2 regions of the Salinicola sp. CR57 genome follow, and region 1 is predicted to be linked to the other one. Evidence: predicted binding sites of a transcription regulator. Region 1 holds the regulator's gene; the other holds the start of a gene.
What was found. Region 1 encodes FliA, which starts transcription of late flagellar genes. Its sites were predicted from a motif close to CTAAAGTTNNNNNNNNNNCNGCCGATA; they were not measured.
Positions count from the first base shown of each region.

Region 2: a site for FliA is predicted at 2,561-2,587, ahead of flgK (flagellar hook-associated protein FlgK). Genes of this name have one in related genera too.

Region 1 is NZ_PZJL01000006.1:209,383-214,176, reverse strand. Features, by position in the region: gene DOM56_RS11040 (paraquat-inducible protein A) at 1-159, shown strand, start outside; gene pqiB (intermembrane transport protein PqiB) at 152-1,804, shown strand; gene DOM56_RS11030 (ABC-type transport auxiliary lipoprotein family protein) at 1,801-2,418, shown strand; gene DOM56_RS11025 (RNA polymerase sigma factor FliA) at 2,559-3,257, opposite strand; gene DOM56_RS11020 (flagellar protein FlhE) at 3,388-3,813, opposite strand; gene flhA (flagellar biosynthesis protein FlhA) at 3,810-4,794, opposite strand, start outside.
Region 2 is NZ_PZJL01000006.1:468,760-473,553, reverse strand. Features, by position in the region: gene DOM56_RS12245 (flagellar basal body L-ring protein FlgH) at 1-266, shown strand, start outside; gene DOM56_RS12240 (flagellar basal body P-ring protein FlgI) at 272-1,411, shown strand; gene flgJ (flagellar assembly peptidoglycan hydrolase FlgJ) at 1,411-2,502, shown strand; gene flgK (flagellar hook-associated protein FlgK) at 2,649-4,277, shown strand; gene flgL (flagellar hook-associated protein FlgL) at 4,363-4,794, shown strand, end outside.

The DNA of each region.
Region 1 (4,794 bases):
GCGCTCGCCTTTTCCGCGGTGGTCATCATTACCATGCTGGCCGCGATCAGCTTCGACCCACGCCTGATCTGGGACGCGCGCAACATGCAGCCCCACATGCCGGCCGCGCTCAAACGCCAGTCACCCTATTCGCCCGTCAAGGAAGCCGACGATGCCTGATTCGATGCAACGCGCCAAACGGGTGTCGCAATCGCGACTCTCGCCGATCTGGATAGTGCCTCTACTAGCGGCGCTGATCGGTGCCTGGATGGTGTGGGACAACATTTCCAGCCGAGGGCCGTTGATCACGCTGAACATGGACAACGCCGAGGGCATAGAGGCCGGCAAGACCCTGATCAAGACGCGTAATGTCGAAGTCGGCCATGTCGAGGCCGTCCGCCTGTCCGACGACTTGTCACACACCGTGGTCACGGCGCGCATGTCCAACGACGCGGAGCGAATGCTCAATGCCGAGACACGCTTCTGGGTGGTCAAGCCACGCATCGGGCGTGAGGGCATCAGCGGTCTCAATACCGTGCTGTCCGGCGCTTACATCCAGCTCGCGCCGGGCAAGAGCGATGAAGCCCAGGACAGCTTCGATGTCCTCGAACAGCCTCCGGTCGCACCGCCGGATGCCCCTGGACTCAGGATCAACCTGGTGAGTCAGGTCGGCAATTCGCTCAGCGCCGGCGATCCGGTCACCTACCAGGGCTATACCGTCGGTCGCGTGGAGAGTACCGATTTCGACCCCGACAAACGCGAGATGCGCCACCGCATCTTCATCCAGTCTCCCTACGACAGCCTGGTGACCGATACCACGCGTTTCTGGAGCTCTTCCGGCATCGACGTGCAGCTGGATTCGGAGGGGGTGAACGTCAACCTGGACTCGTTCGAGACGTTGATCAGCGGCGGCGTGACCTTCGGCGTTCCCGAGGATATCGCCCGCGGCAATCCCGCCAAGCAGGACACGACCTACACCCTCTACAACAACGAGGAGAGTGCGCGCGAGGGCACCTATGACCAGTACATCGAATATGTCCTGCTGGTCGACGACACCGTTCGAGGGCTCAGTCGCGGCGCGCCGGTGGAGTATCGTGGCGTGCGCGTGGGCACGGTCGTCAGTGTCCCCTGGCACTTCACTGCCCCGCAGCCCGATACCCTGACCCAGTTCGCGATCCCGGTACTGATTCGGATCGAGCCCCAGCGGCTGGAGAGCAGCGAAAACGTCAACGAGGACATCGACGACCAGGAAGTCAGGGATCGTTTCCAGACCATGTTCAAGGAGTATGGTTTGCGGGCGACACTGAAGGCCGGCAACCTGCTGACCGGCGCACTGTTCGTCGACCTCAACTTCAGCCAGGACGCCGATCCCTACAAGGCGCTGACGTTCGACGGCAAGCCCGTGTTCCCGACCGTTTCCGGTGGTTTCGCCCAGATCGAACAGAAGATCTCGAACCTGCTGGACAAGCTCAACAATCTGCAAGTCGAGCCGATTCTCGACCGCCTGGATCAGACGATGCAGACCTCTCAGCAGACGCTGGAGCAGGTGCGTCAGATCGCCGAATCGGTCAATGCCATCGTCTCCGACCCCGCGACGCAACAGCTACCGGGCAGTCTCAACGACACGCTCCAGGAGTTGCAGAATACGCTGAATGGCTTCTCTGCCGGCTCCTCGGGGTACCGTCAGTTGAATGACACCCTCAAGCAGCTGGAAATATTGATGCGCGATCTGCAGCCGGTGGCCAAGACGCTTCGCGAGCAGCCCAATGCGCTGATCTTCGATCGCGAAGTCCAAACCGACCCTGTGCCGAGAGCTCCCCAATGATGGCCTCACTCATGTTCCGCTGGCGCCGGTTCGGCGCCACGACCCTGCTGATGATCGCGACCGCGGCCCTGGCGGGTTGTGCCGCGCAATCGACACCAACCAATCGCTATACCCTGCCGGAGGTCGAGAGTCCGCCGTCGCCAACGTCATCGATCTCCGGGAATCGGCAACTCAGCGTCAGCCCGGTCGAGGTGGCCAGCTATCTCGATCAGGAAGGTATCGTGATGCAGACCAGCGATATCGAGCTCAATGCCGCCAATCAGAATCTGTGGGCCGAAGAGCTGGGCCACCAGTTGACACGCCAGTTGCGCCAGTCGCTGTCTGCCGAGCTGCCGGGCGTGACGGTCGTCAGCTCGGCTCAGGGCGGCGCTGGGGCGCAGCGGCTATCGCTGAGCGTCGATCAGTTCCAGGGACGCTACGACGGTCGCGCCGTGGCCTCCGGAGAGTGGCAACTCCACGACGGAAACCGGCTGATGATGCAACGACATTTCGACGTGACGCGGCCGCTGGAGAATGACGGTTATCCGGCGCTGGTGCGCGCGTTGGGTGCGGTGTGGAAGGACGTGGCGCGGCAGGTTGCGGCGGCGGTTCGCGCGGCGCCATCCGCGGATTGACAGGCGCCAGTTCGAGGGCCCCGTTCGGACACTGAGTGGCGTCGACCCGGGAGCGGTCACGGTGACCGTCCCCGGGTCGATGAGTCTGTCAGAGCCGGCGGCGTAGAGTTATCCCGGCCTCTCGGCCGACCGGGACCCGATCAGTGATTGAGCCGACTTCTCAGCCGGGAAACCGCCTGGCTGTGCAGTTGGCAGACCCGGGACTCACTGACGCCGAGCACGGCACCGATCTCCTTCAGGTTGAGCTCCTCCTGATAATAGAGCCCCAGCAGCAGTTTCTCGCGTTCCGGCAGCGCATCGATCGCCGCCATGACGTTGGCCCGGTTATCCGCGTCGAGCAGCGCCTCCAGCGGCGATGGCGGCCCCCCCTCGGAAACCGCCGTTACGCCGTTCTCGCTATCGCTCTCGTCGTACGCCAGCAGGAAGCCGTTGTTGGCGTCCGTCAGCAGTTGATGGTATTCGTCGCGGGATATTCCCATCTCGCGAGCTATCTCCCGCTCTTCCGGGGCGCGGCCGAGTTGCTGCTCCAGCCTTCTCACCGCCTGGTCCAGGGCTCGGGCACTGCGCCGCACGCTCCGCGGCATCCAGTCACGACTGCGAAGTTCATCGATCATCGCGCCGCGAATTCGCTGATTGGCATAGGTCGAGAAGCTGGCGCCGTGCGCATTGTCGTAACGGCCCATGGCATCCAGCAGGCCCAGCATTCCGGCCTGGATGAGATCGTCGAGCTCCACGCTGGCGGGCAGGCGCACTTGAAGGGAGAGCGCGTGGCGTCTCACCATCGGCAAGTACTGCTCAATCACTGCGTGCTGATCGATTTTGCCTTGTGCGGTATACATCGAATGGCCTCGTCCAAAAACCCACGGTCACCGAAACGCATGACCCAATGACATCATTATGCCGCCCGCACGCCTAGCCAAGACGGCAAACTGCCCGTTATCCGGCGGCTATTTCGGTTGTTTGTCGGCGTTACCCACGATAATCGATGATCAATTGGCCAGCCGAGACTCTCACCCTGCCGACGCCGTGGTCCTCGATCGGCAACTGGAACCGCAGCCGGAACGGGCTGGCGGCGGAACGTCCCGAGAAGTGCTGCGTTTCCCCCTGACGTCCGGCGAGGGGCAGGCAGAACGTCTGCTGGCATAGCCAGGCCTTCAGCGCCGGCGCAGGCGCATCGGTACGAAACGTCCAGCGAACGCGATCGATCCTCGCCTCCGCGAGGGAGGGCGGCGGCTGGATCTCGACGCCCGCCAGCGGACGCTCCGACATCACCACGGTCTGGCCCGGCAACGGGGCCACCCAGGTTCCCTGGGCAGCCCAGGTCAACGCGATGGGCCATGCGATGATCGTGCCCAGCACGATGCGCCACGACGCTAGCGTGCGCCGACGGTTCATGGCGGCGCGCCAATGGTGGTGGTGACCCGCAGATTGCGATCGTCCGGAATTTCGGCTTGCGAGAGCACCACCAGCGACTTGATCTGGCGACGCAGGAAGCGTGACAGCAACGCGCGCAATCCATGCTGTACCACCAGCACGGTCGGTTCGTCCCGGCTCTGCTGGCGCTCGACCGCGGCGGCCGTCTGCTGCATCAGGGTATCGGCCAGCCCCGGCTCGAGCGCACCGCCGTTGTTGAGCGCCTGGGTGAGAACCTGCTCCAGCCGGGGCTCGAGACTCATGACATGCATCGACTCGCGACCCGGGAACCACTGCTGGGTGATCGCTCGACCCAACGCGACCCGCACCAGGGCGGTCAGCTCATTGGCATCCGACTGCTGCGGGGCGTATTCCGCCAGCACGTCGAGAATCGTGTGCATGTCGCGAATCGGGACATCCTCGGCCAGCAGGTTCTGCAGAATGCGCTGGAGCGACGTCAGCGGCAGCAGCTTGGGTACCACGTCTTCCACCAGCGATTTCTGATGCTCGGCAACCTTGTCCAGCAGTTGCTGGACCTCGGCCCGGCCCAGCATGTCGCCGGCATTCTCGTGCAGCAGGTGATTGAGATGCGTCGCGATCACCGTACTGGCATCGACGACGGTATAGCCGTAAATCTGCGCACGCTCGCGCTGGGCCGTCTCGATCCAGTAAGCCGTCAGCCCGAATGCCGGATCCTGGGTACGACTGCCCTCGATGGCACCGGAAACCTGACCCGGATCGATGGCTAGCCACTTGCCCGGAAACGCCTCCGCCCGCCCGACTTCCACCCCCTTCAGGGTGATCACGTACGCATTGGGGTTGAGCTCCAGATTGTCACGGATATGCACCACCGACGGCAGAAAGCCGACGTCCTGGGCGAACTTCTTGCGCACGCTCTTGATTCGCCCGAGCAGTTCTCCCTTCTGGCGCTGGTCCACCAGCGGGATCAGACGATGCCCCACC
Region 2 (4,794 bases), 260 kb from region 1:
CCGGGACGATCACCGTGACCGTTTACGACCTGCTGGCCAACGGCAACCTCAAGGTGCGGGGTGAGAAACAGATCGCGATAAACCAGGGCACCGAATACATCCGGTTCTCCGGCGTGGTCAATCCCCGGGCGATTACCGGCGCCAATACCGTGCAGTCGACCCAGGTCGCCGATGCTCGCATCGAGTACATCGGTGACGGCTACATCAACGAAGCGCAGAACATGGGTTGGCTGCAGCGCTTCTTCCTCAACGTCTCGCCTTTCTGATGCCTATGATCCGCCTGTTCCGTTCGATCCGGTCGTGCCGCCTGTCGCTGGTACAAACACTGGCGCTGGTGACGATGCTGCTGTTCAGCCTCGGTGCGCAGGCCCAACGCATCCAGGATCTCGCCAACTTCTCGGGCGTACGTGACAACCCGCTGGTCGGCTATGGACTGGTGGTCGGCCTCGACGGCACGGGAGACCAGACCACCCAGGCGCCATTCACCGGCCAGAGCATTACCAACCTGCTGTCGCAACTGGGGGTGACGATCCCGGCTGGCACCAACATGCAGCTGCGCAATGTGGCCGCGGTCATGGTGACCGCGAAGTTGCCACCGTTCTCGCGCCAGGGGCAAGAGATCGACGTCACCGTCTCTTCCGTCGGCAACGCCGACAGCCTGCGGGGCGGCACGCTGTTGATGACGCCGCTCAAGGGCGCGGACGGCCGTGTCTACGCCCTGGCCCAGGGCAACGTCTACGTGGGGGGCGCCGGCGCCCAGGCGGCCGGCAGCAGTGTGTCCGTCAACCACCTGGCGGCGGGTCGAATTCCCGGAGGCGGGCTGGTCGAGCAGGAGGTGCCGATGCGCCTGGGCGACGCCAGCGGCACCCTGGACCTGTTCCTCAAGCAGTCCGATTTCGAGAATGCGCGCCGGATGGTGGCGGCCATCAACCAGGAGTTCGGTGCGCCGGTGGCGGCCGCGCTCGATGGGCGGACGGTGCAGCTCAAGCTGCCGGCCAACAGCAACGATCGCGTCACCTTCCTGGCCCGGGTACAGGGTGTCGACGTCACCACCGAGCGCGGCCCGGCCAAGGTGATCGTCAATGCCCGCACCGGCTCCGTGGTGCTGTCGGATACCGTCACGTTGAATCGCGCGGCGGTCGCCCACGGCAACCTGTCGATCGTCATCGACTCCAACCCCCAGGTCAGCCAGCCCAACGCGCTGGCCGGCGGCGACACGGTGGTGGTGCCGAATGCCGATATCAGCGTGCAGCAGGAAGGCGGTGCACTGCAGGTGGTCCAGACCAGCGCCGACCTGATGGATGTCGTCAACGCACTGAATGCCCTGGGGGCCTCGCCACAGGATCTGATGTCGATCCTGCAGGCGCTGAAGTCCGCAGGCTCGCTCAACGCTGAACTGGATATCATCTGATGGCACTGGGTAACGATCTCTCCGGCCAGTTCGCGCTCGACGTCCAGAGCGTCCAGCGGCTCAAGTACAGCGCGGCGAACTCGCCGCAGGGCAGCCTCAAGGAAGCTTCGCGCCAGTTCGAGGCCGTGTTTCTGCAGATGATGCTCAAGAGCATGCGCGATGCCAGTCCCAAGTCCGGGCTGCTGCAGAGCCATCAGATGGACATGATGCGCTCGATGCAGGATCAGCAGTGGGCCCAGCAGTTGGCGGGAAAGGGGCTGGGCCTGGCCGATCAGCTCGTGCAGCAACTCGAGGGCAGCGGTCTATCCGGGACATCGGCACTACCGGCTGCCAGCGAGAGTGAGGACACCTCGACCTTGATTGCCGGGATCCCCCGTGGCACGCCGCGGCTGCTGCATGGTGGCCTGCGCACCCCCGGATTCGCGCCGGACGTCTCCCGGCATGGTCTGGCGATGTCCGGGCCGTCCGCCAGCGGTACGACCGCCGGCGAGTCGGCTGACGCAGGGACGACAGGGCTGTCGGGCGCCGATTTCGGCGACCGACCGGCCCACGTTCGCGCTTTCCTCGAGCAGTTGGCTGGGCCGGCCCAACGTGCCGAGCAGTCCTCTGGCGTGCCTGCCGAACTGATCCTTGCCCAGGCCGCGCTCGAGACCGGTTGGGGGCAGCGCGAGATCCCCACGGCAGGAGGGGGGAACAGTCACAACCTGTTCGGTATCAAGGCCGGCCAGTCCTGGCAGGGCACCACCACGGAAATCACCACCACCGAATACGTGAATGACCGGCCGATCAAGATGGCCGACCGGTTCCGCGTCTATGACTCGTATACGGAGGCGTTCGCCGACTACGCCAGGTTGATCGGGGACAATCCCCGCTACCAAGGGGTGGTGGCGGCTTCGTCGCCCGATGAGGCGGCCCGGGCGTTGCAGCAGGGCGGCTACGCCACGGATCCGCGATATGCCACCAAGCTCCAGGCGATCATGGCGCAGTTGGGCGGATTGGACGCGATTCCTGACCGCGGGCTGCTGGCGTCCGCTACCAGCGATGACGACAACCCCTTCGGTCCGGATACGCTACCTTCCGCGATTTTCTAGGGCCTGTCCGAATGGCGGTGGGCAGTAACAAAACGTTGCGAAATCACCCCGGCCGGGATTCAAGAAATGGCGGATACAGCCGATAGAAATCATAACTTTGCATGGATCCGCGCCGGACTCTGGATGGCGTTTCACGGGATAGCGATATGAGCCTGTTTTCGATTGGTCTCAGTGGGTTGAGCGCGGCACAGAACGCGCTGTCCACCACCAGCAACAACATCAGCAATGTCTATACCGATGGCTATAGTCGGCAGCTGACGCTACTGGGCCAGAATGCCAGTGGCGGCGGCGCCGGATCCGGCGTCAGCGTCGACGGTATCCAACGCCAGTACAACAGCTATATCAGCTCGCAGCTCAACCAGGTCAACAGCCGGCAGTCGGCGCTGGAGACTTACCAGAGTCAGGTCAGTCAGATCAACGATCTGCTGGCGGACAGCGACTCCGGCCTGACGACGCTGATGCAGGGTTTTTTCTCCAGCGTGGAGGATCTGACCGGTTCGCCAGCGGACGCGGCGGCGCGGGAAGGTGTGCTGGGCACGTCTCGCAGCATGACGGCGCAGTTCCGTGCCTATGACGGCTATCTCAGCGACATGCGCGAGGGCATCAACGGTCAGATCGGCGACGTGGTCACCCAGGTCAACAACCTCAGCGACCAGATCGCCGATCTCAACAAGCAGGTGACGCTGGCCCGGGCCCGCAGCGGTGAAGAGCCCAATGCCCTGCTCGATCAGCGCGACAAGCTGGTCAGCGATCTCGGCGATCTGGTCGACGTCAATGTCCAGGTGCAGGACGGGTCCACCTACCAGGTATCGCTCTCCAACGGCATGCCGCTGGTCGCGGGCAACAAGTCGTTCGATCTGGTGGCGATGAAGGGCAATGAAGATCCCTCGTCCATCACGCTCGGTTATGAAGATGGTGGCGGAACGCGCTCTGCGCTCAAGGAGTCCGTCGTCAAGGGAGGCGAGCTGGGCGGGTTGCTCAGTTTCCGCAGCGAGACCCTCGATAGCACGCAGAACCAGCTCGGCCAGTTGGCGGTGACGCTGGCGCGAAGCTTCAACGCCCAGCATGAAGCCGGGGTGGATCTGAACGGGGATGCCGGCGAGGCGTTCTTCGCCATCGGTAGCCCGACCGTCGTCAGCAGCGCGGTCAACAACGGAACCGGTTCGCTGGCCGCCGAGTACGGTGATGTCGGCGAGTTGACGGCGGACGACTACCGGCTCACCTATCAGGCGGACGGCAGCTATTCGGTCGAGAACCTCGGCAGCGGCGAGACCCGGTCGGTATCGCCGGCGGGGGATGGCACGCTATCCGTCGGTGGCGTGACCCTGACACCGAGTGGTACGCCTGCCGAAGGCGACGTCTTCATGCTGCAGCCGACGCGCAACGCCGCGGGCATATTCGAAGTTGCGGTAACCGATACCGACAAGATCGCCGCCGCGGATGCCGACAGCGGTGGTAGCGGCGATAACCGCAACGCCTTGGCACTGCTTGACCTGCAGAATCAGAGGCTGGTGGGCGGCAGCAAGACATTCAGCGGAGGCTACGCCTCGCTGGTCAGCGATGTCGGTAATCGCGCCGCGATCACCCAGGCCAACCTCACCACGCAGACGGGGTTGAGCGACCAGCTCTTCGCCTATCAGCAGGCCGATTCGGGCGTGAACTTGGATGAAGAGTACGCCAGCCTGTTGAAGTACCAGCAATACTACTCGGCAAACGCCAAGATCATCGAGGCGGGTTCGAGCATCCTGGATACGATCCTGGGCCTGCGGGCCTGAACCGGGGATCGCAAAGAGCCGATCTCGCGTCGTTATTGAATAGCCATTGAGTGCGCCGAGTCGAGGCGCCTTCGAGGAGAGAGCCGTGCGTGTCAGCACCGTGATGATGTTCGAGCGCAGTGTCGGCTCGATGAACCGCCAGCAGAGCGCCTTCATGCAGGTGGGCGAACAGATCGCCTCCGGCAAGCGCGTGGTGCGTCCCTCCGACGATCCCCAGGCCGCCTCGCGCGCGGTCGGCGTGTCGCAGTCGCTGGCGTCCAACGCCCAGCAGAGCGACAGCCGGATCACCGCACGCAACTCGTTGAGCCAGGAAGAGAGCGTTCTCAACAGTGTCTCCGACTCGCTGACCCGGGCCAAGGAGCTCATGGTCCAGGCCGGTAACGGCACCTTGAGCGATGCGGATCGCCAGTCGATGGCAACCGAAATGCGCGGTGTCTACGAAGCGCTTCTCGGCCAGTCCAATTCGACCGACGGCAACGGCAGCTATCTGTTTGGTGGTTATCAGGACGGTGCCGAG